DNA from 4 places in the Streptomyces sp. NPDC046349 genome. Region 3 is predicted to be linked to each of the others. Evidence: riboswitches for the same ligand, from Rfam matches in the RefSeq annotation. Region 3 holds a riboswitch; each other region holds the start of a gene.

Region 1 (7,587 bases), on a different contig from region 3:
CCCGTGCTGCCGCCCGGCGAGACGCGGATCGGCGGCTTCGGCGGGCCCGGCGGACTGGCGGCATGGATCGGCGCGCACGGCGTCACCCGGGTCGTGGACGCCACCCATCCCTTCGCGGAGCGCATGAGTTTCAACGCGGCCGCGGCGGCGGCGCTTTCGGGCGTACCGCTGCTCGCGCTGCGCCGCCCCGGCTGGCAGCCCGGCCCCGGTGACGCGTGGACGTTCGCAGACTCCCTGGCCGGGGCCGCCGGCCTGCTGCCGGGCCTCGGCAGCCGGGTGTTCCTGACCACCGGCCGGATGGGCCTGCACACCTTCGCGGGTCTCGACGGCCTCTGGTTCCTGGTGCGTTCGGTGGACCCGCCGGCCGGGCCGGTCCCCACGCGACTCGAAGTCCTGCTGGCACGGGGCCCGTTCACGCTGGATGACGAACGGGAGCTGCTGGCCCGCCACCGCATCGACGTCCTGGTGACGAAGGACAGCGGCGGCTCGGCCACGGCCCCCAAACTGGCAGCCGCCCGCGAGGCCGGCATCCCGGTCCTCGTGGTGCGCCGCCCCCCGGTCCCGGAGGGCGTGGCGGAGGCGGAATCGGTGGCCGCGGTACTCGGCCTGCTGCGCCAGCAGGCGTGAAGGGGCCGGGCCCGGGGTGGGGAAAGCACCCCGGGCCGAGCCACCGGTCGGGCTGCCCGGTCACGGGTAGCGGCGCGGCGTCCACGTGATCCGCGACCCGTCGGACCGCTCGGTGACCTGCGTCTGCGAGGAGCCGATCAGCAGGATCGTGCGCATGTCGACCTCGGACGGCTGCAGTTCGGCGAGCGTGACGATCCGCACCGACTGCTCGGGGCCGCCCACGTCCCGGGCGACGACCACCGGGGTCTGCGGCGAGCGCAGTTCCAGCAGCAGTGCGCGGGCCTGGGCCACCTGCCAGGTCCGGCTGCGCGAGCCGGGGTTGTAGAGGGCGAGCACCAGGTCGGCCGCGGCGGCGGCGCGCAGCCGCTCCGCGATGACCTCCCACGGCTTGAGCCGGTCGGACAGCGAGATCGTCGCGTAGTCGTGGCCGAGGGGGGCGCCGGCCGCGGCGGCCGCCGCGTTGGCTGCGGTCACGCCCGGCAGGACCCGTACGGGCACGTCCTTGTACTCCGGCTGCCCGGCGACCTCCAGGACTGCCGTCGCCATGGCGAAGACGCCCGGGTCGCCGCCGGAGACCACGGCCACCCGCTTGCCGCGGCGGGCCAGGTCGAGGGCGAACTCGGCGCGCTCCGACTCCACCTTGTTGTCGGAACCGTGCCGGACCTGGCCCGGCTTGACGGGCACCCGGTCCAGGTACGTCGTGTACCCGACCAGCACCTCGGCGTCCGCGAGGGCACGCCGGGTCTGCGGGGTGAGCCACAGCGGTCCGGCCGGGCCGGTGCCGACGACGACGACCTCCCCGGGGCCGGACGGCACGCTGCCCGGGTTGCCGATCCGGCTGGGCACCACGGCGACGGCGAAGTACGGCACGCTGGCGGCGTCGGTGTCGGCGAGGACGCCGGTGCGCTCGCCCTCCATGGTGGCGCGTTCGACGTAGCGGGCCTCGGCGAGCCGGCCGCTGTTCTCCATCGCGCCGCGCACGGCGGGGAAGGTCCGGCCGAGCTTCATCACGACCGCCGAGTCGGTGGCGGCCAGACGGGCGGTCAGCTCCTCCTCGGGCAGTGTGCCGGGGAGGATGGTCAGGACCTCCTCGCCCTCCACGAGCGGGGTGCCGAGCCGGGCGGCGGCGGCGCTGACCGAGGTGACACCGGGAACGACCTCGGTGTCGTACCGGTCGGCGAGCCGCTTGTGCATGTGCATGTACGAGCTGTAGAAGAGCGGGTCGCCCTCCGCGAGCACGGCGACGGTGCGGCCGGCGTCCAGGTGGGCTGCCAGCCGGGCGGCGGCGGCCTCGTAGAACTCCTCCATCGCGCCCTGGTAGCCACCGGGGTGGTCGGTGGTCTCGGTGGTGACCGGGTAGACCAGCGGCTCCTCGATGTGGGTGTCACGCAGGTGCTTCGCGGCGATCGAGCGGGCGATGGACCGGCCGTGGCGGGCGCTGTGGTAGGCCACGACGTCCGCCTCGCCGATCACCTCGACGGCCCGCAGGGTCATCAGATTCGGGTCGCCGGGGCCGAGCCCGACCCCGTAGAGGCGGCCCTTGGGCTGGGCGTCGCTCATTCGGCCACGCTCGCAATGGCGTTGAGGGCGGCCGCGGCGATGGCGCTGCCGCCCCGGCGGCCGCGCACGACGAGGTGGTCGAGGCCGGACGGGTGGGCGGCGAGGGCGTCCTTGGACTCGGCGGCGCCGATGAAGCCGACGGGCACGCCGATGACGGCGGCCGGGCGCGGCGCACCCTCCTCGATCATCTCCAGCAGCCGGAACAGCGCGGTCGGCGCGTTGCCGACAGCGACCACCGAGCCCTCCAACAGGCCCCGATCGCGCCACACTTCGAGGGCGGCGGCGCTGCGCGTGGTGCCCATCCTCGCGGCGAGCTCCGGGACCGCCGGGTCGGAGAGCGTGCAGATCACGTCGTTGTCGGCGGGCAGCCGCTTGCGGGTGACACCGCTGGCGACCATCTGGACGTCGCACAGGATGGGTGCGCCCGCCTCCAGCGCGGCGCGGGCGCGCAGCACCACCTCGGGGGTGTACCCCAGGTCCTGCGGGAGGTCGGTCATCCCGCAGGCGTGAATCATGCGCACCGCGACCTGGGCGACCGAGGCGGGCAGCCCGGAGAGATCCGCCTCGGCGCGGATCGTGGCAAAGGACTGGCGGTAGATCGCGGCGCCGTCCTTCTCGTACTCAAACACGGTGTACTCGCTCATTTCTTCACTGCGTCTTCGGACTCTGGGGTGATGAGGTGGTCTCGCGTGCGGCCGTGAGGGCGGCCGCCAGGTCCGGCCGGTGCGGCAGGCTGCGTCCGCCCACGGAGAGCCGGTATCCGTCCTGGGTGGCGAGGGCGTCCACCCACTGCGTTCCCCGCGGGTGGCCGCACCGGCGCTCGCAGCCGGACCAGTGCACGGGCAGCGGCCCCCGCGCCCGTTCCACGAGGGCGCGCGCGTCGGCGCGTACGTCCGCGAGGGACTTCGCGCAACCGGGGCGCCCGGTACAGGCGGTGACGGACCGCCAGGGGCTGTCCGCGGAGACGACGAGTCCCGCGGCCGCCAGGGGGGCCGGGTCCGGGGCGCCCGGGAGGACGACGGTGCGCCACGGGGTGATCCGCATGCCGTCGCCGCTCTCCGCTGCCCGTACCAGGACCCTCCACTGGTCGCTGCTCAGCCGGCCGAACGGGGGCAGGACGCAGAGGGGATCGTGCGGGCCGGGCGGCGGCGGGGCGGTGTACGGCCAGTCCACCTCGGGGGCGCGGGCCGTGTCGATGCCCGCGGCGGCCAGGCGGACGGCGAACTCCCGCTCCTCCAGGGTGTGTCCGGGAGGCAGCTCGGCCACGCGCCAGGCTCGGGTACCGGCCGCGTCCGCGGCGTCGAGGAAGTACTCGGCGGCGAGCAGCGCGGCCCGCGGGGCGTCCCGCGCGGCGACGGCCACGGCGCCGGCGGCCGCCCCGAGGCGTACCAGTGCCCGGTCGCCGGGCCGCCCGAGCACGGTGATGTCGGGTTCCAGGGCGGCCACGTCCCCGCGCCCGTCGTCGACGGCGAACAGGAACCGGCCGGACAGTGCGGTGACGCGGGCGTTCGCGCACAGCAGCCGGTCGAGCTCGCGCACCTGGGGCAGGACGTCCTGCGATGCCGGGGTGGCCACGATGTTGCGTACGCGTTCGTGCCCGGGCGCGGGCAGCAGACCGGCGGCGTCCAGCAGCGCGGCGAGGCCGGCGCCGCAGCCGTCGGAGAGGCCTCGCAACTGCACGTTGCCGCGGGAGGTGAGTTCGAGGTGCCCGTCGCCGAACCGGTCGGCGGCCGACGCGAGGAGCGAGGCCTGGTGGGCGGTCAGCGCCCCGCCGGGGATCCGGACGCGCGCGAGGTGCCCGTCGTCCGCCGGGTGGAGCCTGAGCGCGCCGGGGCAGGCGTCACCACGGTCCCGTATGACGGGTTCGTCCCGCGATACGGCGGAGGGCGGCTGGGGCATGGCGGCGAGCATACCCACGTTTCCCCTCACCGGAACTGTGTCCGCCGCCACCCTCCGTCACGCGCCGCCCGCTCTCAACCCCATCCCCCCGCCCCGCCGCTCGGTCCACCCCCCACCGCCCGGACCCGCCCGCCGGCCACTTCGGCCCCTCCGGCCCCGTCGCCCCCTCAGCCCCCTGTGAAGCCCGCCGGCCCTGCCGGTCCCGATGGCACCTTCCCGCCGCCCCGCCCCCTTCCGGTCCCGCCGGCACCTTCCAGCCCCGCCGGCGTCTCAGGCGCGGGGGTCCGGGGGCAGAGCCCCCGCGACGGCGCCGCACCCGTCCACCGCACCCGCCCACCGCACCCCGCCCCACCGGCGGAGCCACCCCCACTCCCGACCACCACGAACGCCACCTAGGATGACCCTCCGGCGGCCCATACGGTCCGCCGTCGCCGAGGACGGCGACATGGGAGGAAGCCCGGTGCGAATCCGGCGCGGTCCCGCCACTGTGAACCCGGCAGCGCCACTGGGCCGGGTGAGTCAGGAACTCCCGCTGTCCTCACTGCCCGGGGCGCGGAAACCCCGAGGAAGGCCTGCCGCCGCATGATCCTGCTGCTGTCGACGTCCGACACCGATCTGCTCAGCGCTCGCGCAGCGAACACGGCGGACGCCCCCGTCCCGTACCGGTTCGCGAACCCCTCCCGCCTTCCCCTCGACGACCTCCCCGGCCTCCTCGAGGGTGCCGACCTGGTCGTCGTACGCCTCCTCGGCGGCCTGCGGGCCTGGCAGGACGGCCTGGACCTGCTGCTGGCCCCCGGCCAGACCCGCCCGGTCGTGGTCCTCACCGGCGAACAGGCGCCGGACGCCCAGCTGATGGAGGCCTCGACGGTTCCGATCGGCATCGCGGCAGAGGCGCACGCCTACCTCGCGCACGGCGGCCCCGCCAACCTCGAGCAGCTGGCCCGGTTCCTCTCCGACACCGTCCTGCTCACCGGCCACGGCTTCGAGCCGCCCGCCGCCGCCCCCACCTGGGGCCCGCTGGAGCGCACCGCACAGCGGACGGACGGCCCCGAGGTCGCCGTGCTCTACTACCGCGCCCACCAGATGAGCGGCAACACCGGTTTCGTGCACGCGCTCTGCGAGGCCGTCGAGGCCCACGGCGCCCGGCCGGTCCCGCTCTACGTCTCCTCCCTGCGCAGCCCGGAGCCGGAGCTCGTCGCGGCCCTGGGCTCCGCGGACGCGGTCGTCACCACCGTCCTCGCGGCCGGCGGCACCAAGCCCGCCACCGCCTCGGCGGGCGGCGACGACGAGTCCTGGGACGCGGGCGCGCTCGCCGGTCTCGGCGTGCCGATCCTGCAGGCCCTGTGCCTGACGGGCTCCCGAGCCGCCTGGGAGGAGAACGACGAGGGCCTCTCCCCGCTCGACGCGGCGACGCAGGTGGCCGTGCCCGAGTTCGACGGGCGTCTGATCACCGTCCCGTTCTCCTTCAAGGAGTTCGACGAGGACGGCCTGCCCGCGTACGTGGCAGACCCCGAGCGGGCCGCCCGGGTCGCCGGGATCGCCGTGCGCCACGCCCGGCTGCGCCACATCGAGCGCCGCGACAAGAAGATCGCCCTGGTCCTCTCCGCGTACCCGACCAAGCACTCCCGCATCGGCAACGCGGTCGGCCTGGACACCCCGGCCAGCGCGGTGGAGCTGCTGCGCACCCTCATCGCCGAGGGCTACGACTTCGGCCCGGTCACCGAGATCCCCGGTCTGGTCTCGGGCGACGGCGACGAGCTGATCCGTGCCCTGATCGAGGCCGGCGGCCACGACCAGGACTGGCTGACCGAGGAGCAGCTGGCCCGCAACCCGGTCCGCATCCCCGCCGCCGACTACAAGCGCTGGTTCGCCGAGCTCCCCGCCGAGCTGCGGGGCAGCGTGGAGGAGCACTGGGGCGAGGCCCCGGGCAGCATGTTCGTGGACCGCTCGGCGAACCCCGAGGGCGACATCGTCCTGGCCGCCCTGCGCCGCGGGAACCTCCTGATCCTCATCCAGCCGCCGCGCGGCTTCGGCGAGAACCCGATCGCGATCTACCACGACCCCGACCTGCCGCCCTCGCACCATTACCTGGCCGCGTACCGCTGGATCCAGGCGCGCGCGGAGGACGGCGGCTTCGGCGCCGACGCGATGATCCACCTGGGCAAGCACGGCAACCTGGAGTGGCTGCCGGGCAAGAACGCGGGCCTGTCCGCGGCGTGCGCACCCGACGCCGCCCTCGGCGACCTGCCGCTGGTCTACCCGTTCCTGGTCAACGACCCGGGTGAGGGCACCCAGGCCAAGCGCCGTGTGCACGCCACCCTGGTCGACCACCTGGTGCCGCCGATGGCGCGCGCGGAGTCGTACGGCGACATCGCGCGCCTGGAGCAGCACCTGGACGAGTACGCCCAGATCTCCGCGATGGACCCGGCGAAGCTGCCGGCGATCCGCGCCCAGATCTGGACGCTGATCCAGGCGGCGAAGCTCGACCACGACCTGGGTCTGGAGGAGCGGCCGGACGACGACGGCTTCGACGACTTCCTGCTGCACGTCGACGGCTGGCTGTGCGAGGTCAAGGACGCCCAGATCCGCGACGGTCTGCACGTCCTGGGCGGTGCCCCGACGGGCGAGGCCCGGGTCAACCTCGTCCTCGCGATCCTGCGCGCCCGCCAGATCTGGGGCGGTACGACGGCCCTGCCCGGGCTGCGCGAGGCCCTCGGCCTCGACGAGTCGAAGGCCACCCGTACGTCCGCGGACGACATCGAGGAGCAGGCCCGCGCCCTGGTCCAGGCGATGGAGGACGCCGACTGGGCGCCGGACGCCGTCGCCTCGGTCGCGGCGGACCAGCCGGCGGACGTCGCGGAGGTGCTGTCCTTCGCGGCCCGCGAGGTGGTCCCGCGCCTGGCCGGCACGACGGACGAGATCGCGCACGTGGTCGCGGCCCTGGACGGCCGGTTCGTCCCGGCCGGCCCCTCGGGATCGCCGCTGCGCGGCCTGGTCAACGTCCTGCCGACGGGCCGCAACTTCTACTCGGTCGACCCCAAGGCCGTCCCGTCCCGCCTGGCGTGGGAGACGGGCCAGGCCCTGGCGGACTCCCTGCTCACGCGCTACCGCACCGACAACGGCGAGTGGCCGGCCTCGGTCGGCCTGTCCCTGTGGGGCACGAGCGCGATGCGCACGGCGGGCGACGACGTCGCGGAGGCCCTGGCGCTGCTCGGCGTCCGGCCGGTCTGGGACGAGGCCTCGCGCCGCGTGACCGGGCTGGAGGCGATCCCGCTCGTGGAGCTGGGCCGGCCCCGCATCGACGTGACGCTGCGCATCTCGGGCTTCTTCCGCGACGCGTTCCCGCACGTGATCGGGCTGCTGGACGACGCGGTCCGGCTCGCCGCCTCGCTGGAGGAGCCGGAGTCCGAGAACTACGTCCGCGCGCACGCCCTGGCGGACCTGGCCCTGCACGGGGACGAGCGCCGCGCGACGACCCGCATCTTCGGCTCGCGCCCGGGC
Region 2 (7,587 bases), on a different contig from region 3:
GGACCTGATGCTGCTGCTCAACGTCGGCGGTGCCAAGCACACCAAGGAGAGCCTCAGCACCCGGCTGGCCGACGCCGGACTGGTGCTCGGCGACATCCGGCCCGTCAACGCGTACCTGCACGCCTTCGAGTGCACCGTGCCCGGGTGATCCCGGCCGGCACACGCCACGACGCCCCGGGACCGGCGGTCGGCCGGTCCCGGGGCGTCGTCGTGCGTACGGGCGGCGGCGCCCGTACGCCCGTACGCGTCAGGTCCCTGCCGTCAGGGCGTTGTTGACGAGGTCGAGGAACTCGCGCGGGGACTTGCACTGGTCCGCACCGGCGGGGAGGGACCGGCCGTGCCGGTTCTCCAGCTCGCCGACGATGCCCAGCAGTCCCAGGGAGTCGAGCCCCCACTCGTCGAACTGCGAGTCCGGCCGGCTCGCCATCACGGCGGGGTCCACGGCGATGCCCGCCCCCTTCTTCATCAGCGCGGCCAGCTCTTCCACGGTCAGTCGCTCGGTCATGGCGGGCTTCTCCTCAGGCTCGGTCCGGCGAACGCCGGTCGGTGATCAGGCGCATCTCAGAGCGCTCGAGGAAGCGTGAGATCTCCTGGTGGGTGGTGGGGACGCCGTCCTTGGCGCTGTCGAGCAGCCGCGCGAGCACCGCCGCCCGGTGGCCGCCCTCGACGCCGAGCGTCAGAGCCGGCCGGGCGTCGTGCGGCCCGCGCAGGTCGAGGAGCCGCACGACGATGTCGTCGCGCTGGAAGACGGTGCTCGCCTCGATGGGACTCGCCGCGTCGTCCACGGCCGCCTCGTCCTGTGCGGCGAGCAGCCGGGCCAGCTCCATCCCGCAGCCCTTCTTGGCGGGGTAGAACAGCGCGTGCCGTCCGAGTTCCCGGCTCTCGCCGCCGCCGGCCGCCACGTGGTGCACCGCGGGGAGCGCCGCACGGGTGAAGAAGGTCCGGGCCGAGCCGGGGTCGCTGAGATCGCGGTCCTGCTCCAGGTACGGGTTGATGGCCTCCTCCAGCGCCCTGACCTCGGGCTGCAGGGCCACGTGTCGCAGCGCCGCGAGCAGGTCGCCCTCGACCTCGACGGCCCGCACGACCCGGTTGCCGTGCATGAAGAGCGAAGTGCGGCGCAGCCGGGTGTGCTCGTCGACCTGCGCCTGCGGGGACGCGTACCCGCTCAGCAGCTCCGCCACGACGGCCTCGCTGCCCGGCTTGACGGTGAAGGTCAGGGCGTGGCGGACGACGCCGTCGCCGCGCCGCGGGGCGACCTGGAGGCGGCCCCGGCCCCTGGACCGGTCCGGGGCTTCCGCGGAAGGGGAAGCGAAGCCGGGGCCGGCGGACGCGCCGGAGGAGAATCCCGCGACGGCGGGGCCGTGGTCCTGGCCGGTCTCCCGCAGCACGCTGAACCTCAGCGAGCGGGTGTCCCGTACGCAGCCGTGCAACGGCTGGACCGACGCGACGTGCTCCTCGCTGTTGACCCAGGCCAAGAACCGCGGTGCGCTCTCCCATTCACTGGTGATCAGCCATTGCGACGGATTCTCGATCGACTGGCACAGCTCGTCCCGGATGTGCCCGGGAACGGAGGAGACCTGCTTGTGGAGGTCCTCGTAGACCTCCAGGAACTGGTTCTGCGCACCGTCGTACAGATCCAGCAGCAGCACGACCCGAAGTCGCGAGTCGTCGAAGGCGGACTGGGATATCCGTTCCGACAAGGTTGTCATCGTTCACACTCCTTCGAGACCACACGGTCGCCACGGGGCGGCGCCACCCGAACCGATCGTGGTCCGGTAGCCCCGTCGGCGCGAGAGGAGAGAACCAAGCGGGTGAACGAGCGAGGGAACCCGCCCCGTACAGGGCATGGAAGATCCATGAAGGAAAACGTCGACCACCGCGTCCCGGTCCTCATCGTGGGCGGCTCGCTGGTGGGCCTGTGCACCTCGCTGTTCCTCGGCCGTCATGGCATCACGCACATGCTGGTCGAGAAGCACGCGGGAACCTCGCTGCACCCGCGTGGACGCGGTATCAACGTACGCACGATGGAGCTGTTCCGGGTCGCCGAGGTCGAGGACCGGATCCGCGAGGCCGCCTCGGTCCTGGCGGACAACCACGGCATCCTCCAGGGCGGCTCGCTGACCGGTGACGACCAGGAGTGGCTCTTCGAACAGATCGACCCGGGTGGCGCGCTGGCGCGGTTCAGCCCCTCGACCTGGTGCCTGTGCAGCCAGAACGACATCGAGCCGGTCCTCATGTCCGTGACCCCCACGCTCGGGGCGGACCTGCGGTTCTCCACCGAACTGCTCTCCTTCGAGCAGGACGGGAGCGGGGTCACCGCGATCGTCGTGAACCGCGAGACCGGGGAGCACAGCACGGTGCGCGCCGACTACCTCGTCGCCGCCGACGGGCCGCGCAGCCCCGTGCGCGAACAGCTCCGTATCGGCCAGAGCGGTCCCGGGGACCTGTTCCACAACGTGAGCATCACCTTCCGGTCCCACATGCTCGCGGACGTGATCGGCGAGCGGCGTTTCATCGTGTGCTACCTGACCAAGCCCGACGCCGACGGGGCCCTGCTGCCCGTCGACAACCGCGAGCGGTGGGTCTTCCACGCCCCGTGGCACCCCGACCGGGGCGAGACCCTCGAGGACTTCACCGACGAACGCTGCGTCGAGCACATCCGGCGGGCCGTCGGCGCGCCCGACCTGGACGTCGAGATCACCGGGAAGGCGCCGTGGCACGCAGCCGAGCGCGTCGCCCAGCGGTACGCGGCCGGCCGGGTCTTCCTCGCCGGCGACTCCGCCCACGAGATGTCGCCCACCGGAGCCTTCGGCTCCAACACGGGCATCCAGGACGCGCACAACCTCGCCTGGAAGATCGCCGCGGTGCTGGACGGCGCCGCAGGTCCCGGGCTGCTGGAGACGTACGAGGCCGAGCGGCTCCCGGTGGCGCGGGCGACGAGCGAGCGGGCCTCGGCCCGTTCGGCCGAGCACAGCCACCCGGGTTACGAACCGGAGCCCGAGTCCGTCCCCGAGGCGCCGGCGCGCGCCGGCGGCCGGCAGAACGGGGTCCTCGCCGTGGCCATGGGGTACCGGTACGCCCAGGGCGCGGTGGTGGGAGCCGACCCGGACCTGCCGGTCGTGCCCGAGCGGATGCGGCTGTGCGGAGACCCGGGCTCGCGCGCCCCTCACCTGTGGCTGCGCGACCCGGTGGCGGGGCGGCGCAGGTCCACCGTCGACCTCTACGAGCGGTCGTTCGTCCTGCTCAGCTCCGAGGGCACGCCGTGGAGCGGTGCGGCGGGATCGGTCGCCAAGCGGATGAACGTCCGCCTGGACGCCTACGCGATCGGCACCGGCCCGGAGGCCGACCTGATCCCGGAGGACGGCGGCGACTGGGCCGAGGCACACGGCACCACCCCGGGAGGAGCGGTCCTGGTCCGCCCGGACGGCTTCGTGGCCTGGCGGTCGGTGGAGGCGGTGGCGGACCCGGAATCGGTCCTCTACCGGGTCCTCACCACGGTGCTGGACCGCTACTGACGCCCGGCCCGCCCGGAGACGCAGGAGGGCGCCGTCCCGTGGAAATCCACGGGACGGCGCCCCTTTTCCATACGGCCCGGATCAGCTCACGGGACCGTCGTCGCCGAAAGCCGTCCAGGTCCGCCGGCTTGCCGACTTGGCAGTCGGCGATCCGCCACACCACCTGCTGTGGGGTCCCCAACGCGCCCGTGGACGGGCGAGTACCCGATGATCCGCGTACGAGGGGGAAGGGCAGCGCTCCGACCGGCAAGCGCTCCCGGGTGTTGCACGCCGCCATCCGGATGTCGGACAACTCCGCCCGTTGCCGGCGAAGGGCATCTACTCTGGCCGGGCAGCTGGTTCGCCCCGTCCGCCAGGCGGGACGCGTCGTAAGAGGGAACCCGGTGGGAATCCGGGACTGCCCCGCAGCGGTGAGCGGGAACGACCGCCGTCATACGCACTGGGACCGCGACGAGGTCCTGGGAAGCGACGGCCAGTAGGTGCCCGCCGGGAGACCGGCAGGCGTGCCCGCGAGTCCGAAGACCTGCCCGTTGCCCGCGTGCGACCCGTCGTGCGCGGAAATCCCGGTGACCTCGTGGGCGGGTCGGCGACAGATCAGGCGGGCTACCGCGGGCGCGTACGCACAGGTACGCACTCCCGCAACCGGTCGAGGTCCGTCCGATGCGTCATCCCTTCGCGCTCCCGACCCTCACCGGGTCCACAGGAGACAGCTCGCGAAGGAGAGTTCCGTGACCAGCAAGACTCCCGCCACCGCCGTACGGGCCGGTGCGGCCACCGTGTACGGCTACCCCCGTCAGGGGCAGAACCGGGAACTGAAGAAGGCCGTCGAGGGCTACTGGAAGGGCCGGGTCGGCGCCGACGCCCTCCGGGAGACGGCCCACGACCTGCGCCGGACCACCTGGCAGCAGCTGGCCGACGCCGGCATCACCGAGGTGCCCACCGGCGACTTCTCGTACTACGACCACGTGCTGGACACCAGCGTCATGGTCGGCGCCGTCCCCGCACGCCACCGCGCCGCCGTCGACGCGGACGCCCTGGACGGCTACTTCGCCATGGCGCGCGGCACCCAGGAGGTGGCCCCCCTCGAGATGACCAAGTGGTTCGACACCAACTACCACTACCTGGTGCCGGAACTGGGCCCGGACACCGTCTTCGTCGCCGACTCCTCCCAGCCGGTCGCCCAGTTCGAGGAGGCCCGCCTGCTCGGCCACACCGCCCGCCCGGTGCTGCTCGGACCGGTGACGTACCTGCTGTTGGCCAAGCCCGCCCCCGGCGTGGCGGCCGGCTTCGACCCCCTCGCCCTCCTCGACCGGCTGCTCCCGGTGTACGCACGCGTCCTCGCCGACCTGCGTGCGGCCGGGGCCGAGTGGGTGCAGCTGGACGAGCCCGCCCTGGTGCAGGACCGCACCCCGGCCGAGCTGAGCGCCGCCGCCCGCGCGTACCGCGAGCTCGGCGCCGCGGCCGACCGGCCGAAGCTGCTCGTGGCCTCGTACTTCGACCGGCTCGGCGAAGCCCTGGCCGTGCTGGCCAAGGCCCCCGTGGACGGGCTCGCCCTGGACTTCACCGGCGCGGCCGCCGCGAACCTCGACGACCTCGCCGCCGTCGGCGGCCTGCCCGGCAGGCGCCTGGTCGCCGGCGTCGTCAACGGGCGCAACATCTGGATCAACGACCTCGAGAAGTCCCTCGCCACGCTCGGCACCCTCCTCGGCCTTGCCGACAGTGTCGACGTGGCCGCCTCCTGCTCGCTGCTCCACGTGCCGCTGGACGCCTCCGCCGAGCGGGACATCGACCCGCAGGTCCGGCGATGGCTCGCCTTCGCCCGCCAGAAGACCGCCGAGATCGCCACGCTCGCCCGCGGCCTCGCCCGCGGCACGGACGCCATCGCGGCCGAACTCGCCGCCAACCGGGCCGACCTGGCCTCCCGTGCCGACTCCTGCGTCACCCGCGACCCCGCCGTCCGCGCCCGGACCGCGGCCGTCACCGACGCCGACGGCCGCCGCTGCCGGCCCTACGAGGAGCGGGCGACCGCCCAGCGTGCCCGCCTCGACCTGCCGCTGCTGCCCACGACGACCATCGGATCGTTCCCGCAGACGGCCGAACTGCGCACGGCCCGCGCCGACCTGCGGGCCGGCCGCACCGACACCGCCGGCTACGAGGACCGCATCAGGGCGGAGATCCGGAAGGTGCTGGCCTTCCAGGAGAAGGCGGGCATCGACGTGCTGGTGCACGGCGAGCCCGAACGCAACGACATGGTCCAGTACTTCGCCGAGCAGCTCACCGGCTACCTCGCCACGCAGCACGGCTGGGTCCAGTCCTACGGCACCCGCTACGTCCGCCCGCCCGTCCTCGCCGGCGACGTCTCCCGCCCCGAACCGATGACCGTCCGCTGGACCGCGTACGCGCAGACGCAGACGACGAAGCCGGTCAAGGGCATGCTCACCGGGCCGGTCACCATGCTCGCCTGGTCCTTCGTCCGCGACGACCAGCCGCTCGCGGACACCGCCCGGCAGGTCGCACTGGCCCTGCGCGACGAGGTGAACGACCTGGAGGCGGCGGGGACCTCCGTCATCCAGGTGGACGAGCCCGCACTGCGGGAGACCCTCCCGCTGCGCGGCGCCGACCACGCGGCCTACCTCTCCTGGGCCACCGAGTCCTTCCGGCTCACCACCGCGGGCGTCCGGCCGGACACCCAGATCCACACGCACATGTGCTACGCCGAGTTCGGCGACATCGTCGGGGCCATCGGCGACCTCGACGCCGACGTCATCAGCCTGGAGGCGGCCCGGTCCCACATGCAGGTCGCCGACGAGCTGTCCGGCGCGGGCTATCCGCGCGAGGTCGGGCCGGGCGTCTGGGACATCCACTCGCCGCGGATCCCCTCCGTCGACGAGGCCTCGGCGCTGCTGCGCAAGGGCTTGGGGGCCATCCCGGCCGAACGGCTGTGGGTCAACCCCGACTGCGGCCTGAAGACCCGGGCCTGGCCCGAGACCCGGGCCTCCCTGGAGAACCTGGTCGAGGCGGCCCGCCTGGTCCGCGCCGAGGCGGGCGCCGACCGCTCCGGCGCCGTCTGACCGGCGGAGTCCGTCAGACGGAGAGCGGGGGGCCGGCGTACTCCGGCGAGTGCGCCCGGTCCCCGTCCGCGTCCCCGTCCGCCGTCGCGGTGAGCCCCGCCACATGGTCGGTGATCATGTCGAGGATGGCCGCCGAGACCGCGGCGTCGCCGAGCACGAGGTGGTTGAGGGTCAGACCGTCCGTCATGGCGGCCAGGTACCGGGCCAGTACGTGCACCGGTACGCGCAGCTCGAAGGGCATGAGCCGGCGGAGCTGTTCCAGGAGCTCGGTGTAGGTGTCGCAATACAGCTCGTACTGGCGTCGTGCGAGATGCTCGAATCCTGGCCGGCGCAGGGCGTACTGCGTGAGTTCGTAGGTGAGCATGTGCTCGCCGGGGTTGGCGGCCACATGGTCCCAGTACGCCTGGAAGCCGGCCCGGATGGTCTCCCGGAGGGTGGCCCGCGGCCGGATGGCCTCCCTCGCCACGGTGATGCCGTGCTCGGTGATCGCCGCGATGACGGACTCCAGCAGGGCCTGCTTGGAGTCGAAGCAGTAGTGGAAGACGCTCAGGGAGACGCCGGCCTCGGCGCAGATCGAGCGCGTCGTCGCCCTGGCGACGCCGTCGCGGGCCATCACACGGATCGCCGCCTCGGTCAGCTGGCGGCGTCGCGCGGCCGACGGCATCCGTGCCATGGGCGTGGTTCCCTTCGTTCCGTGCGGTGCGGTGCGGTGCGGTCGGGCAAAGGCGTACGGGGCCGGCCGGATCGGCGGATCCGGCCGGCCCCGTACGCGGGGACGTGAGCGGCGTCAGCTGCTGTAGACGCCGATCTCATGGAGCGAGTAGCCCCACTTGGTGCCGCGCTGTACTCCGTGGACGCGAACGTAGCGGGCCGTGGTGCCGGTGAACAGGGCCGTGTCGAGACCGCCGTCACCGGTGGTGGTGGACCACGCGGACCGCCAGTCCACGCCGTCGGCAGACAGCTCGATGCGGTAGGCCTGCCCGTGCGCCCGCTCCCAGTCG
Region 3 (7,587 bases):
CAACCCCGGGCACTGGTTGTTCGAGGGCACCGGCGCGAAAGCGGGCGACCGCTTCGAGCACCTGGTCGGCGTGGAGTACGACAAGGTCAACACCGCTTTCGCGACGCCCCGGCCGATCGAGATACTGGCCCACTCCCCCGTGGTCTGCGACGGCCGCCCCAGCCACCAGGACACTGCGTACCACACGGTGCCCAGCGGTGCGGGGGTCTTCGCGACGGGCACGATGCGGTGGGTGGAGGCCCTGGACGCGACGGGAGACGGCCGCAGCGGGCGCAACCACGGCCTGGACGCGCGGTCCGGGGCGCTGACGACACGCGTGACGGAGAACCTCCTGCGGGTGTTCGCGGCGGGTCCGGCCGGCCGGTCGCGTCCGGCGCGGGACAACGTCAAGGCGGTGTACGGGGGTTGATGACCCTGTGGCGGCACGAACGGCTCGGCTTCGGCCCGGCGCGATCCAGGGGCTCTCGCGTAGGATCGTGATCACGGCATCGCGTGTCGGTCACCGACCGGGTGAGGCATGGAGGTGCCCGTGATGTGCCTTCCGGAGGCATTCACCCATGTCCGTACAGCTGAACCACACAATCGTCCACTCCCGTGACAACCGGGAGTCCGCCGAGTTCCTGGCCTACGTCCTCGGTCTCGAAGTCGGGCCCGAGTGGGGGCCGTTCATCCCCGTCGACACCGCCAACGGAGTCACCTTGGACTTCGCTGCCGTCCCGGCCGGGGCCATCACGCCGCAGCACTACGCCTTCCTGGTCTCCGAGGAGGAGTTCGACGCGGCGTTCGAGAAGATCCGCTCGGGCGGGATTGCGTACTTCGCCGACCCGCACGGCAGGCTCCCGGGCGAGATCAACCACAACGACGGGGGCCGCGGCGTGTACTTCACGGACCCGACCGGGCACGGGATGGAGATCATCACGCGCCCGTACGGCTACCAGGAGCCCGCCGCCACGGGCAGGTAGACGACGTTGGGCGAGCCCGTGTCGGGGTGCACCCCGACACGGGCCCGCACGCCGTACACCTCGGCCAGCAGGTCCTCCGTGAGCACCTGGGCCGGCGTCCCCGAGGCCGCGACCCGGCCGCCCGCCAGGACGTACAGGCGGTCGCAGAAGGCGGCCGCGAGGTTCAGGTCGTGCAGAACGAGCAGACCGGTGGCGGGCAGGGCCCGGACCAGGCCGAGGACCTCCAGCTGGTAGCGGATGTCCAGGTGATTGGTAGGCTCGTCGAGGGCGAGCAGTCCCGGGTCCTGGACGAGGGCGCGGGCCACCAGGACGCGCTGCCGTTCGCCCCCGGACAGCTCGTCGAAACGGCGGGCGGCGAAGCCGGCCGCTCCCACGGTCTCCAGGGCGTCGGCGACGCGCCGTACGTCGTCCGGGCCGTCCTGTTCCCAGAAGCGCTTGTGCGGGCTGCGGCCCATGGCGACGACCTCGCGGACGGTCAGGCCGAGGGTGCCGCTCGCGTCCTGCGGCACCACCGCCACGCGGCGCGCCCGTTCCTTGACGGTGAGCGCGCCCGCGTCCGCGCCGTCGAGCAGCACTCTGCCGCCGGTCGCCCGCAGGGCTCCGTGGACGCAGCGCAGCAGGGTGGTCTTGCCGCTGCCGTTGGGGCCGACGACCCCCACCGTCTCGCCGGCCCGCGCGGTGAGGTCGATCCCGTGGAGCAGGGTGTGCCCGTCCGTTTCGTAGCGGACGGCCTCGAGGGCCAGTTGCACCGGCCGGGCCGGTCCGGTCGGGTCCGTCATCCGGTCACCCCTTCGGTACGGCTGGAGCGGCGCAGCATCCAGAGGAAGAACGGCCCGCCCACGAGCGCGGTGACGACACCCACCGGTATCTCCTCGGGGGCTGCGGCCGTACGGGCGATCAGGTCGGCCAGGATCAGGAACACCGCCCCGCCCAGCGCGGCGACGGGCAGCAGTGCCCGGTGTCCGGCGCCCACGACCATCCGGGCGGCGTGCGGGACCATCAGCCCGACGAAGCCGATGGCGCCGCTGCACGCGACGAGCACGCCGATGACGAGGGAGGTCAGGACGAACACGGCGGCGCGGAAGCGTCCGGTGTCCAGGCCCAGGGTGTGCGCGCCCTCCTCCCCGGTGAGGAGCAGGTCGAGCGGCCGGGCGAGGGCGAGGAGGAGCGCGCCGCCGACGAGGAGCGCGGTGGTGGGCAGGGCCAGTTCGTCCCAGCGCGCCCCGCCGAGCCCGCCGAGGGTCCAGAACAGCACGGAGCGGATCTGGTCGGGGTGCGCGGCGAGGACGAGGACGAGGCTGGTGAGAGCGGACAGGATGTACTGGACGGCCACGCCGGCCAGGATCAGCCGGCCGGTGGTCATGGTGCCGCCGCGCCGGGCCATCGCGTAGACGGCGACGAGCGCGGCCATGGAGCCCGCGAAGGCGGCCAGCGGCACACCCATGCCGAAACCGGCCGCGGTCGTGCCGAAGACGATCACGAGGACGGCTCCGGCGGAGGCCCCGGAGGAGGCGCCGAGGAGGAACGGGTCGGCGAGCTGGTTGCGTACGAGGGCCTGGAGCACGGTGCCCGCCACGGCGAGCCCCGCTCCGACGACGGCGCCGAGGAGGATCCGCGGCATCCGCACGTCCCACACGATGGAGGCGAAGGCCCCGGTGGGCCGGTTCCCCGACAGGCCGCCGATGACGATGTCGAGCACGCGGCCGGGGGCGATCCGTACGGGCCCCAGCGCCAGGCCCGCGATCGCCGAGACGGCGAGCGCGGCGGCGAGGACGGCGAGGACCGCGCCGGTGCGGAGCCTCACGCGGGGTTCGGGTGGAGCTGGCTCCCCAGCGATTCCACCGCGTCCGCCACGCGGACGCCGAGGACGGCCGAGGAGAGCGGCAGCACGACGAACCGCCGGTTCTTCACGGCGGGCACGTCCGCCAGTGCCGGGTCGTTCAGCAGGCGCTGCTTCTTGGCCTCGACGGTGGTACCGCCGTAGTCGTAGATGAGGACGACCTCGGGCTTGCGCTCGATGACCTTCTCCCAGGCGACGTCGCCGAAGGTGTCCTTGAGGTCGGCAAAGACGTTGGAGCCGCCTGCGAGGGAGATGATCTCGTTGCCCACGCCGTTGCCTCCGGAGGTGGAGGCGGTGCCCTCGCCGGAGTCGTAGGCGAAGACGGTCGGCCGGGGGAGGTCCTTGACGCGGGCGGTCACGGCGTCGATGCGGCGCTGCTCGTCCTCGATGAGCTTCGCACCGCGGTCGGGTACTCCGAAGGTCCGCGCGACCTCGGTGATCTCGGTTTTGAGCTGGTCGAGGCCGACGGGCCCCTCGGTGCAGTACTCCACGTTGAGGCGGGAGTCGATGCCGGACTCGGCGAGTCCCTCGCGGTCGCGGCCCTGCGTCCTGTCGAAGGCGCTGGCGTAACCGCCGTAGACGAAGTCCGGATCGGCGCCGAGCAGGATCTCCTTGGAGGGGTACTCCTCGGCCAGCACCTTGATCTTGTCGTAGGCGGGCTTGTAGGCGGGCAGTACGGCGTCGTCGAGGTAGGCGGTGCCGGCGATCCGGTCGCCCAGGCCGAGGGCGAGCATGAGCTCGGTGGCGTGCTGGTTCATGGTGACCGCCCGCCGGGGCGGGGCCTGATAGGTGTTGCTCACACCGCAGTTGGTGAGGGTGTACGGGAAGCCCGGCGCGGCGGCGTCCTCCGCAGCACGGTCCTGCCCGCCGCCGGGTGAGCCGGCGCAGGCGGTCAGGGATATCAGAAGCGTGACAGGGGTGAGCGCGCGCAGGGCGGCGCGGGAACGCGACATGGCGTGGCCTCTCCGGGGGATCCGCGTCCCCTGGTCGTCGTGAAGGAGCAGAGGCGGTGCGTCAGTGTCTGACTCCCGGTGTCCCGCGCGGGGAGGACCGGTCACAGTGGCGGGACCGCACCGGAATCGCACCGGTTTCCTGTCCTGCACCGCCTGGTCGTGCGCCCCCAGTCTGCCAGAACGCGCACGTGGACCGGGGTGCCGGGCCCTGAGAGTCCCGCGGTCACGCGGGCTCGCGCTGTGTCACGGGTACGTCAACAGACCTCACGCCGCCCACACACCGGACACGATGGCGTGATGCGCACACACCGCACCGCCGCTCTCGCCGCCACTGCCGCCGCACTTCTCGCCCTCACCGCATGCAATCCGCAGACCACCGACACCGGCAAGCCCCCCGCTGCGCCCAGCGCGCCCGCCGCGAACTCCGCCCCCGCTCCGGCCTCCAGTGCCCCGACCTCCGCGAAGACCGCCACCCTCCCGGACATGGTCGGCAAGGGACTCCAGAGCGCCCAGGACGAAGCGCAGGCCGCGGGGTTCGCCCTCCTCAAGTCCCACGACGCGCTGGGCCGCGACCGGCTCCAGGCTCTCGACCGGAACTGGAAGGTCTGTTCCCAGACTCCGGCTGCCGGCGCGGACGTCGACACGGGTACGACCGTGGACTTCGGGGCCGTGAAGCTGGAGGAGTCCTGCCCGGCCGCCGACGCACCGCCCCCGAAGCCTGCGGGCAGCACGATGCCGGACTTCGCCGGGCAGGGCATGAAGGCCGTCCGCGGGGCGCTGCCGTCCCACGCGAGCATCACCGTGAAGGACGCCGTCCAGAGCCGCATGGTGCTGCAGGAGTCGAACTGGAAGGTGTGCTCCCAGGATCCGAAGCCGGGGACGGCTCTGACGGGGCAGCCGGTGTCGTTCCAGGTCGTCAAGACGGAAGAGTCCTGCCCGTAGGCCTTTCCCGCGGTTCCGACCCTGGCGGGGTGCCGACCTCGCGAGACGACGGCCGCCCGGCCGGCCTTTAACGCGGCCGAGCCCCGTCGAACCATCGACGGGGCTCATACTTCGGCGAGGACGAGAGCCGCTCGGCTCCCTTCCCTCATGGCAGGGGCGGCAGGATTCGAACCTGCGGCCTACGGTTTTGGAGACCGTTGCTCTGACCAGCTGAGCTACACCCCTTCGGCGAGACCAACCATGGCACGGCCGGGCCCTGCGATCCAGTGAATTCCCGTCGCGTCGCCGGACGGGATCAGCGACAGAGCTCCATGATCATGTCGTCGAAGCCGGGGAACTCCTCGGCCGCCAGCTCGACCACGGCACCGGCCGTACGCCGCGCGCCCGGGGCGAACCGGTCGGCGACGGCCGTCAGGGCCTCGTCCGGGCGCGAGGTCCGGTCGGCCCCGTAGGGCGCGGCAGCCTCGTACGGGCCGCACCCGTCGGCCAGCAGCCACAGGAAGTCGTCCAGGTCGCGCGCGACGACGCCCGTCTCCCCCTCGGACCCGAGGAAGACCACAGGCTGTTCGGCGAGCGGCCGGCCCGGGCGGACCATCCAGAACGCCGCGTATCCGCCGGATCCGTCCTGGCCGAAGACACGGAAGGCGCCGCCGTCCACGTCGTTGTTCCCCGTCCACGCCCTGAACCAGTCGTCGGTGTCCTCGGCGGACAGGAAGGCTTCGAAGGGGTCGAAGTCGACCCCGTCTCCGTCCGCGTGGCCGAAGGGGACCGCCAGCGCGGCGGCGAGTGCGGCGGGGAACCGTCGATCGTCGTTGAGCGTCACCCGCACACACTAACGGGGCGACGCCCGCAGGTCAGGCCAGGGCCGGAAGGAAGCCGCCGCGGGAGGTGCCGGAGCGCAGGAGGTGCGGCCAGTCCAGCGTCTCGGGCAGCGCCTCGAGGGACAGGACGACCACTCCGCCCGCCCGTTCGGCGTCCGCGCACCAGTCGGCCATGTCGCCGGCCCGGGGGCTTCCGCCGGATCCGTCGAGCACCGGCGCGGCCATGGCGGGAACGACCAGCCCGGCATCGCCGGGGCCGTCCACGACGCACAGCGTGAGCCTGGGGACGATGCTCCACCCCTCGCACGGGGGCACCGCCCCGTCCTGCGCGGCAAGCACCGGCAGGGCGTCGTGCACGGGGGCGTCCGCCACCAGCAGTGCGGGGGTGGTCCCCCGGACGAACAGGGTCTTCTCAGGATCGAACAGCATGGGGCACCCTCGCGGATCGGCGCGGCCGAGTTCCGGCCGCCCCCTTGACCGCTCTGGTCCAGACCAATAGTTTCCGGCATGCACCGCCTCACGCGCTCACGCCCATCCCTCGCATCCGCAAAGGAAGCCCATGCGCCGCAGCATGCTCGGCAGACTGGCCGTAGCCGCATGTTCCCTCTCCCTGCTGACCGCCTTCGCCCCCGCCGCCGGTGCGGACGCCGCCGCCGCGGGCGGATCAGGTCGCGCGTACAAGAAGGTCGGCTACTTCACGCAATGGGGCGTCTACGGCCGGGACTTCCAGGTCCAGGACCTCGATGCGAACGGCTCCGCCGGCAAGCTCACCCACATCAACTACGCCTTCGGCAACGTCAATGCGGAGGGCAAGTGCTTCACCGGCAACGTCCCCGGCGAGGCCGACGCCTGGGCCGACTACGCCCGCCCGCTCGACGCCGCGAACTCCGTCGACGGGGTCGCCGACACGTGGGACCAGCCGCTCGCCGGCAACTTCAACCAGCTGCGCGAACTCAAGGCCAAGCACCCCGGTCTCAAGGTGCTCATCTCACTGGGCGGCTGGAGCTGGTCCACCCACTTCTCCGACGCCGCACTCACCCCGGCCTCCCGCAAGGCCTTCGTCGAGTCCTGCATCGACCTGTACATCAAGGGCAACCTCCCCCAGGACGGCACCCGCGGCGGCGCCGGAGCCGCCGCCGGCGTGTTCGACGGGATCGACCTCGACTGGGAGTGGCCCGGCTCCGCGGGCGACACCGACACGAAGTACCGTCCCGAGGACAAGCGCAACTTCACCGAGCTCGTCAAGGAGTTCCGCACCCAGCTCGACGCGTACGCACGGAGCCGGAAGAAGGCCGGGTACGAGCTGACCGCCTTCGTGCCGACCGCCCCGGCCAAGATCGACGCGGGCTTCGACGTCCGCCGCATCATGCGCGACCTGGACTTCGTCAACCTCCAGGGCTACGACTTCCACGTCTCCGGCGAACCGAGGACCGCGCAGCAGTCCGCCCTGTACGCGCGCGGCGACTTCAGCGTCCACGGCACCGTGGAGGCCTGGAAGCGGCGCGGCGCGCCCGCGCGCAAGCTCGTGATGGGCATGCCGTTCTACGGGCAGGGCTGGACCGGCGTCGGCGGGGGCGGGGACGGCCTGGGGCAGCCCGCCACCGGGCCGGCCCCGGCCACCTGGGCCGCCGGGTACGAGGACTACAAGGTGCTGAAGAAGCTGGCCGATTCGGGTGCGTACCAGGTCCACCGGGACCGGCGCGGCGGGCACGCCTGGCTCTTCGACGGCACCACCCTGTGGACGTACGACGATCCCCGGGTGTTGCGCGCCAAGACCGGCTACATCCGCGAACACGGCCTGGGCGGCGCGATGTTCTGGTCGCTCGACGCGGACACCGCCGCCGGCGAGCTGATGACGGCCGTCGACCGGGGCCTGCGCGGCCGCTGACCGGCGCCGCCGGGCCGTGGACTTGCGTCCGGCCCGGCGGCGTCCCTCCACGTACGCTCCCCCGCATGACACAGACGCATGCGACGGTACGGGCGGTCAACCACCTCACCACGCGCTGGGCCGCGCAGGCCGTGGACGGCACCCGGGGCACGGTCTTCACCGCGGCCGGGGTCTGGCCGCT
Region 4 (7,587 bases), on a different contig from region 3:
GGCCTGATCGCGACCGCCGAGGAGCGGGCCCAGCTCGCCGCCGCGGCCGGCCGCGATTCCGGCGGCGGGCAGGTCAAGGAGCCGGTGGGGTGAACACCGTACGGAGCGTGCTGGCCAGGGCCCGGTTCTACGTACGGGAGTTCTCCGGGGAGGCCGCCTACGACCGGTACGTGGCCCACGCGCGCTCGCACGACCCGGACGCGGAGGTCCTCACCCGCCGCGCCTTCGAACGCGCCCGCACGGACGCCCGCGAGGCGGACCCCCGCGAGGGCTTCCGCTGCTGCTGAACCATGCGAAGGGCCCCGCCGTCGGCGGGGCCCTTGCGCGTTGCTCAGCGCACCCAGTCCTTGAGGACCTCGGTCTGAAGGGTGACGCCGACGGGGCCGGGCAGCGCGATGTCCGTTCCACACGGCACGAGGTGAACGCTCTCGTACCGCCCGCCGTGGGGCTGGCTGTGGACGGAGACCTCGCACGTGGTCCCCGACGGTGTCGCCTCCGACGACAGCGCCGGGCGCCGACAGACGTCCTGCACACTCGACCGCATGGACATGGTGATCAGAACGGCGGTGCCCGCCGACTACGCGCAGCTGGGCGAGATCACGGCGCAGGCCTACCTCGCCGACGGGCACCTGGACTTCAACGAGGACGACGCCTACCTGAACGTGCTGCGCGACGTGGCCGGCCGGGCCGCGCTGGCCGAGGTGCTCGTCGCCGAGCGCGACGGGCGGCTGCTCGGCGGGGTGACCTTCGCCGCACCCGGCAGCCCGCTCGCCGACGTCGCCGGCCCGGACGAGGCCGAGTTCCGGATGCTGGCGGTTGCCCACGCGGCCCGCGGCCGGGGCGTCGGCGAGGCCCTGGTGCGGGCGTGCGTGGACCGGGCGCGGGCCGTCGAGGGCGTCACGGGGGTCGTCCTCTCCACCCAGCGCAGCATGGCCGGGGCCCACCGGATCTACGCCCGGCTGGGCTTCGTACGCACTCCGGAGCGGGATTGGGGGCCCATCGAGGGCCTGACACTCCTCACGTATCGACTCAAGCTGTAGCCACGCCGACACTACATGTGGGGGTTGCCGCACAAGGGCGCCCCCACATGTATGCTCATGCCTGCTGTCGCCGCAGGGGAATCCGGTGGGAATCCGGAACTGTCCCGCAACGGTATGAAGTGTCCGGCATCCGGACACCAAGTCCGATGACCTGCCGGCAGCGCGCCCGGATCGACCGAACCGGGTGCCGACACGTCCGGGCCTCGCGGTTGGGCCGGTGGACGCCATGCGGTGTGCCCTCCTGCCACGCCCGCATGCGCCCGCGCCCGACCGCCGATGACCGGGCCGAGCGAGGGAGAGCTCCCGCCGTGACCATCGCGCCTTCCGCACCGCGCGCCGAGTCCGTTTCTGGCGACAACACCGAGGGCCCGGGGGCCACGCTGCTGCGTACCCTCACCGAACTGACGGCGGACCTCCCCGACACCGACCCCGGCCGCGTCGCCGCCGCCGCGCTCCGCGGCCGCAGCTCCGCCGCCGACGAGGCCGAACTGCGCGGTCTGGCCACCGAGTCCGCGGCCGGGCTGATCTCCGAGGACCCCGCGTACTCGAAGCTCGCCGCCCGTCTGCTGACGCTGGCCGTGCGCGACGAGGCCGCGAGCCAGGGCTCCACCTCGTTCTCCGCCTCCGTCGAGGTCGGCCACCGCGAGGGCCTGATCGCCGACCGCACCGCCGAGTTCGTGCGCACGCACGCGAGCCGCCTGGACGCGCTGGTCGAGCACACCCTCGCCGAGGGCGCCGACGACCGGTTCGGCTTCTTCGGCCTGCGCACCCTGCACAGCCGCTACCTGCTGCGCCACCCGATCACCCGTCAGGTGATCGAGACCCCGCAGTACTTCATGCTGCGCGTGGCCTGCGGCCTGGCCGCGGACGAGAGCGTCCAGGCCGTCGAGGAAGTGGCCTCGCTGTACCGGCTGATGAGCCGCCTCGACTACCTGCCCTCCTCCCCCACGCTCTTCAACTCCGGCACCCGGCATCCGCAGATGTCCTCCTGCTACCTGCTGGACTCGCCGCTGGACGAGCTCGACTCGATCTACGACCGCTACCACCAGGTCGCACGCCTGTCGAAGCACGCGGGCGGCATCGGCCTGTCGTACTCCCGCATCCGCGCCCGCGGTTCGCTGATCCGCGGCACCAACGGCCACTCCAACGGCATCGTGCCGTTCCTCAAGACGCTCGACGCCTCCGTCGCCGCCGTGAACCAGGGCGGCCGCCGCAAGGGCGCCGCCGCGGTCTACCTGGAGACCTGGCACGCGGACATCGAGGAGTTCCTGGAGCTGCGCGACAACACCGGTGAGGACCAGCGCCGCACCCACAACCTGAACCTCGCCCACTGGGTGCCGGACGAGTTCATGCGCCGCGTGAACGCCGACGCCGAGTGGTCGCTGTTCTCCCCGGCGGACGTGCCCGAGCTGGTCGACCTGTGGGGCGACGAGTTCGACGCCGCGTACCGCAAGGCGGAGGCCGACGGCCTGGCCCGCAAGACGATGCCCGCCCGCGACCTGTACGGTCGGATGATGCGCACCCTCGCGCAGACCGGCCAGGGCTGGATGACCTTCAAGGACGCCTCCAACCGCACGGCGAACCAGACCGCCGAGCCGGGGACCGTCGTCCACTCCTCGAACCTGTGCACCGAGATCATCGAGGTCACCAACGACGGCGAGACGGCCGTCTGCAACCTCGGATCGGTCAACCTCGGCGCCTTCGTCGTGAACGGCGAGATCGACTGGGAGCGCCTCGACGAGACCGTCCGCACCGCGGTGACCTTCCTCGACCGCGTCGTGGACATCAACTTCTACCCGACCGAGCAGGCCGGCCGGTCCAACGCCCGCTGGCGTCCGGTGGGCCTGGGCGCGATGGGCCTCCAGGACGTCTTCTTCAAGCTGAAGCTGCCCTTCGACTCCCCCGAGGCGAAGGCCCTGTCCACCAAGCTCTCCGAGCGCATCATGCTGGCCGCGTACGAGGCCTCCTGCGACCTCGCCGAGCGCAGCGGCCCGCTGCCGGCCTGGGAGCAGACCCGCACCGCGCGCGGCGTCCTGCACCCGGACCACTACGACGTCGAGCTGAACTGGCCGGAGCGCTGGGACGCGCTGCGCGCCCGCGTCGCCGAGAGCGGCATGCGCAACTCCCTGCTCCTGGCGATCGCTCCGACGGCCACCATCGCCTCCATCGCCGGCGTGTACGAGTGCATCGAGCCGCAGGTCTCCAACCTGTTCAAGCGCGAGACCCTGTCGGGCGAGTTCCTCCAGGTGAACGGCTACCTGGTGGAGGAGCTCAAGCAGCTCGGCGTGTGGGACGCCCAGACCCGCGAGGCACTGCGCGACTCCTCCGGCTCGGTCCAGGGCTTCGGCTGGATCCCGGCCGAGGTCCGCGAGCTGTACCGCACGGCGTGGGAGATCCCGCAGCGCGGCCTGATCGACATGGCGGCGGCGCGTACGCCGTTCCTGGACCAGTCGCAGTCGCTGAACCTGTTCCTGGAGACGCCCACCATCGGCAAGCTCAGCTCGATGTACGCGTACGCCTGGAAGCAGGGGCTGAAGACCACGTACTACCTGCGTTCGCGTCCGGCGACGAAGATCGCCCGCGCCGCGCAGGCCGCCACCGCCGCTCCGGCGGCGCTCCCGCAGGCCGTCGACGCCGATGCCCTGGCCTGCTCCCTTGAGAACCCCGAGTCCTGCGAGGCATGCCAGTAATGAGCTCCACCGACAACAAGAACCTCCTGGACCCGGGCTTCGAGCTCACGCTCCGCCCGATGCGCTACCCGGACTTCTACGAGCGCTACCGGGACGCGATCAAGAACACGTGGACGGTGGAGGAGGTCGACCTCCACTCGGACGTCGCGGACCTCGCGAAGCTGACGCCCGCCGAACAGCACATGATCGGCCGTCTGGTCGCGTTCTTCGCGACCGGCGACTCGATCGTCTCGAACAACCTCGTGCTGACGCTCTACAAGCACATCAACTCCCCGGAGGCGCGCCTGTACCTGTCGCGCCAGCTGTTCGAGGAGGCCGTGCACGTCCAGTTCTACCTGACGCTGCTCGACACCTACCTGCCCGACCCGGACGACCGCGCGGCCGCCTTCGACGCGGTCGAGGAGATTCCCTCCATCCGCGAGAAGGCGCAGTTCTGCTTCAAGTGGATGGACTCGGTCGAGAAGATCGACCGGCTGGAGACGCAGGCCGACCGCCGCCGCTTCCTGCTGAACCTGATCTGCTTCGCCGCGTGCATCGAGGGCCTGTTCTTCTACGGCGCCTTCGCGTACGTGTACTGGTTCCGCTCGCGCGGTCTGCTGCACGGCCTGGCCACCGGCACCAACTGGGTGTTCCGTGACGAGACCATGCACATGAACTTCGCGTTCGAGGTCGTGGACACGGTCCGCAAGGAGGAGCCCGAGCTCTTCGACGACGCCCTCCAGCAGCAGGTCACCGACATGCTGAAGGAGGCCGTGGAGGCGGAGCTGCAGTTCGGCCGCGACCTGTGCGGCGACGGCCTGCCGGGCATGAACACCGAGTCGATGCGCGAGTACCTGGAGTGCGTCGCGGACCAGCGCCTGGTCCGTCTCGGGTTCCCCCCGGTGTACGGCTCGCAGAACCCGTTCTCCTTCATGGAGCTGCAGGGCGTCCAGGAGCTGACGAACTTCTTCGAGCGCCGCCCGTCGGCCTACCAGGTCGCCGTCGAGGGAACCGTCGATCTGGACGAGGACTTCTAGCCGGACGGGGACTTCCGGTCCCAGATGCGCCGAGAGCCGGGACGCGACGTGATCGCGTCTCGGCTCTTCGCGGTCCGGGGCGGGGGAAGGGACGCCTGCGGGAGGGCGTCGGCGGGCTCAGTGGGCGAGGCGCCCGCGGCGCCACGCCGCGGAGCGCGGTCCGCGCTGGCGCGGGGTGGGCGGCATGCCGCCCGCCTTCTGCCGCGGCAGCCACACGAGCCGGGTCTCGACGGCCCGCAGCTGCCGGTCGGTCCGCCGCTCGCGCAGGACCCCGTACAGGCTGGGGGCGAGCAGCAGGGAGGCGACGGCGAGGACGGCGAGGTAGCTCAGGAACGTGTTCATGTCTCCACTGTCCCTCTGTACGCACAACCCCGCGAGTGGCAGGACTGTCATGAAAGAGTGAATTACTGCCACACTGGATGCATGCTGACCAACGTGGCCGTGGCCCTCCTCGACGAAGTGGCCCCCTTCGAGTTCGGGATTTTCTGCGAAGTCTTCGGGATCGACCGCAGCGACCACGGCCTGCCGGTCTACGACTACGCCGTGTGCGCGGCGGAGGACGGCCCCCTGACCATGTCGGGGACCGGTTTCGCGTTCGCCCCCGCCCACGGACTGGAGCGGTTGGAGAGCGCCGACCTGATCTGCGTGCCCGCCTTCCGCAACGCCTCCGAGCGCACCTACCCGGAGCCGCTCCTGGCCGCGCTGCGCCGCGGTGTGGAGCGCGGCTCGCGGGTACTCAGCGTGTGCAGCGGGGCATACGTACTGGGCGCGGCCGGGCTGCTGGACGGCCGGCGCTGCACCACGCACTGGATGCACGCCGCGGCCCTGGCGCAGCGCTTCCCGCGGGCGCTGGTCGACCCGGACGTGCTCTACGTCGACGAGGGCCCGGTGATCACCTCGGCCGGCACCGCCTCCGGCATCGACGCCTGCCTCCACCTGGTGCGCCAGGAGCACGGCGCCGAGGTGGCCAACGCGATCGCCCGGCGGATGGTCGTACCGCCCCACCGGGACGGCGGGCAGGCGCAGTACATCCAGCGGCCGCTGCCGCGCACGCCCTGCGACACGGTGGGCGAGGTGATCGGGTGGATGGGCCGCCACCTGGAGGAGGAGATCACCGTCGAGCAGCTCGCGGAGCGCGCACACATGTCACCGCGGACCTTCGCCCGCCGCTTCCTCCAGGAGACCGGCACCACGCCGTACAAGTGGCTGCTGCGCCAGCGCGTCCTGCTGGCGCAGGAGTTGCTGGAGTCCACCGACGACACGGTCGACGCGATCGCCGGCCGCTCCGGCTTCGGCAACGCGGCGGCCCTGCGCCACCACTTCCTGCGGACCCTGGGCACCACGCCGAACGCCTTCAGGCGTGCCTTCCGGGGCCCGCAGGCCGCCTGAGGCCCGTCGGCCCGATCGGGCGGTCCCACCCGTACTCCACGATGCGTCCGTCGACCGTCCCGACCAGCAACTGCCCCTGCGGCGCCACTGCGAGGGACAGCGCGCAGGTCGGGACCCCGTCGACGGCGAGGGTGATGCGCCGGCGCACCGCGCCCGTCTCGGCGTCCAGGACCGTCAGGGCCCCGGAGGCGTCGGCGGCGTAGACGTTCTTCCCGTCCGAGTCCAGGGCCGTCGCGCGGTGGTCGCCGCGGTGCTCCCACAGCACCGTGCCGCCCAGGGAGCGCCGTACGACGTAGCAGCTGCCCGGACGGCGCGCGTGCGGCTCGTGGACGGACCCGGCGTACACCAGGGACTGCGCGATCTCCACCGCCGGACCGCCGAGGTGGTCCTCCCCCGGCGGCCGGCCGTGCGGGAAGAGCGGCCGCGGCGTGCCGTCCTCGTCCACCGCGCCGACCCACAGGTCCCGGTGCGACCACTGCGCGTGGTCGCCCACCAGCACGTAGGGCCGGCTCGGACGGCGCACCGGGAACGGGTGGTTGAACAGGGTGAAGGCGCCGGGCTCCGGGCCCCGCGGCACCTCGGCGGCAGATGCGGATGGACCCGCGGTGCCCTCCAGCTCGGACAGCGACAGCCGTTCGCGTCCCGCGCCCGGCTCCCCCACCGGCCGCAGGACCATCCGCCGGCCGCCGCCCGGCACCAGGACCGCGTACCCGTCGGGTCGCACGGTCTCCACCACCCGGCCGGTGTCGACCTCGATGCGGGCGATCCGGGCCCCGCCCGGCTTCCAGCCGGGGGGAGCGTGGGGCCGGAGCCGCTCGGCGTTGGCCCACACGGACGCCGCGTCGCCGGACATCACCAGCTGACGGCCGCCCTCCTCGTCCCGGACCGCCCACTGCCGTTCCCCCGAGGGCAGCCACGACTCCGCGAGGACGCCCTCGAGCGCGGCCAGCACCCGGCCGTCCGGAAGTGCCTCGACCGCCCACACCCGCCGCCGCAGGGACCACTCCCGGCCGGCCGCCCCCGCCAGCTCCGTCAGCAGGCGGCGGGCCTGCGGGCCGCGGTCCGGCCGGTCGTAGGGCGCCACGGGCACGTCCAGTTCCTCGCCGAGGACGTCTCCCGGCCCGACCGCGCCCCAGTCCGCCCGGTGCACGACGGCCGCGTGCCCCTGCTCGTGGGCCACCGGACCCTCCCAGTCCTCGGACGGGCTCAGCACCAGGCGCAGGTCGGCCGCGCCGCACCACGCAACGTCGAGGACCTCCCGCTCGTACTCCAGGGCGGACACGACGCCGCCGGTGTCCAGGCGGACGAGCAGCAGCTCACCTTCGAAGAAGTAGCCGCCGTCGTAACATCCGGTGCCCACGGCCAGCAGCGGCAGGACCGGGTGGAAGGCGAGCGCCCGCACGGGCTTGCCGGAACGCAGCACGTACCGGCACCGAAGGCCGTCCCGCTCGT

Evidence for each region. Region 3 has a riboswitch for cobalamin ahead of ACZ6JS_RS21525 (ABC transporter substrate-binding protein). Riboswitches for the same ligand answer to the same signal wherever they lie in the genome.
Region 1: another riboswitch for cobalamin. It lies ahead of cobN (cobaltochelatase subunit CobN); the one in region 3 lies ahead of ACZ6JS_RS21525 (ABC transporter substrate-binding protein).
Region 2: another riboswitch for cobalamin. It lies ahead of metE (5-methyltetrahydropteroyltriglutamate--homocysteine S-methyltransferase); the one in region 3 lies ahead of ACZ6JS_RS21525 (ABC transporter substrate-binding protein).
Region 4: another riboswitch for cobalamin. It lies ahead of ACZ6JS_RS01315 (ribonucleoside-diphosphate reductase subunit alpha); the one in region 3 lies ahead of ACZ6JS_RS21525 (ABC transporter substrate-binding protein).

What each region holds. Positions count from the first base shown of each region.
Region 1 is NZ_JBVJFK010000007.1:49,185-56,771, reverse strand. Features, by position in the region: gene ACZ6JS_RS17685 (cobalt-precorrin-6A reductase) at 1-627, shown strand, start outside; gene ACZ6JS_RS17680 (precorrin-2 C(20)-methyltransferase) at 688-2,187, opposite strand; gene ACZ6JS_RS17675 (precorrin-8X methylmutase) at 2,184-2,831, opposite strand; gene ACZ6JS_RS17670 (cobalamin biosynthesis protein CobG) at 2,836-4,086, opposite strand; cobalamin riboswitch at 4,501-4,628, shown strand; gene cobN (cobaltochelatase subunit CobN) at 4,669-7,587, shown strand, end outside.
Region 2 is NZ_JBVJFK010000017.1:161,120-168,706, forward strand. Features, by position in the region: gene ACZ6JS_RS32790 (methyltransferase) at 1-148, shown strand, start outside; gene ACZ6JS_RS32795 (acyl carrier protein) at 248-505, opposite strand; gene ACZ6JS_RS32800 (SchA/CurD-like domain-containing protein) at 519-1,709, opposite strand; gene ACZ6JS_RS32805 (FAD-dependent oxidoreductase) at 1,857-3,515, shown strand; cobalamin riboswitch at 3,835-4,060, shown strand; gene metE (5-methyltetrahydropteroyltriglutamate--homocysteine S-methyltransferase) at 4,244-6,586, shown strand; gene ACZ6JS_RS32815 (TetR/AcrR family transcriptional regulator) at 6,600-7,259, opposite strand; gene ACZ6JS_RS32820 (galactose-binding domain-containing protein) at 7,374-7,587, opposite strand, start outside.
Region 3 is NZ_JBVJFK010000009.1:26,174-33,760, forward strand. Features, by position in the region: gene ACZ6JS_RS21505 (N,N-dimethylformamidase beta subunit family domain-containing protein) at 1-409, shown strand, start outside; gene ACZ6JS_RS21510 (VOC family protein) at 558-962, shown strand; gene ACZ6JS_RS21515 (ABC transporter ATP-binding protein) at 932-1,741, opposite strand; gene ACZ6JS_RS21520 (FecCD family ABC transporter permease) at 1,738-2,766, opposite strand; gene ACZ6JS_RS21525 (ABC transporter substrate-binding protein) at 2,763-3,755, opposite strand; cobalamin riboswitch at 3,798-3,937, opposite strand; gene ACZ6JS_RS21530 (PASTA domain-containing protein) at 4,053-4,697, shown strand; tRNA gene ACZ6JS_RS21535 (tRNA-Trp) at 4,846-4,922, opposite strand; gene ACZ6JS_RS21540 (SMI1/KNR4 family protein) at 4,993-5,520, opposite strand; gene ACZ6JS_RS21545 (hypothetical protein) at 5,552-5,947, opposite strand; gene ACZ6JS_RS21550 (glycoside hydrolase family 18 protein) at 6,078-7,406, shown strand; gene ACZ6JS_RS21555 (serpin family protein) at 7,472-7,587, shown strand, end outside.
Region 4 is NZ_JBVJFK010000001.1:267,748-275,334, reverse strand. Features, by position in the region: gene ACZ6JS_RS01335 (carbon starvation CstA family protein) at 1-93, shown strand, start outside; gene ACZ6JS_RS01330 (CstA-like transporter-associated (seleno)protein) at 90-287, shown strand; gene ACZ6JS_RS01325 (hypothetical protein) at 332-544, opposite strand; gene ACZ6JS_RS01320 (GNAT family N-acetyltransferase) at 543-1,040, shown strand; cobalamin riboswitch at 1,092-1,213, shown strand; gene ACZ6JS_RS01315 (ribonucleoside-diphosphate reductase subunit alpha) at 1,349-3,730, shown strand; gene ACZ6JS_RS01310 (ribonucleotide-diphosphate reductase subunit beta) at 3,730-4,746, shown strand; gene ACZ6JS_RS01305 (hypothetical protein) at 4,864-5,088, opposite strand; gene ACZ6JS_RS01300 (helix-turn-helix domain-containing protein) at 5,170-6,135, shown strand; gene ACZ6JS_RS01295 (PQQ-binding-like beta-propeller repeat protein) at 6,101-7,587, opposite strand, start outside.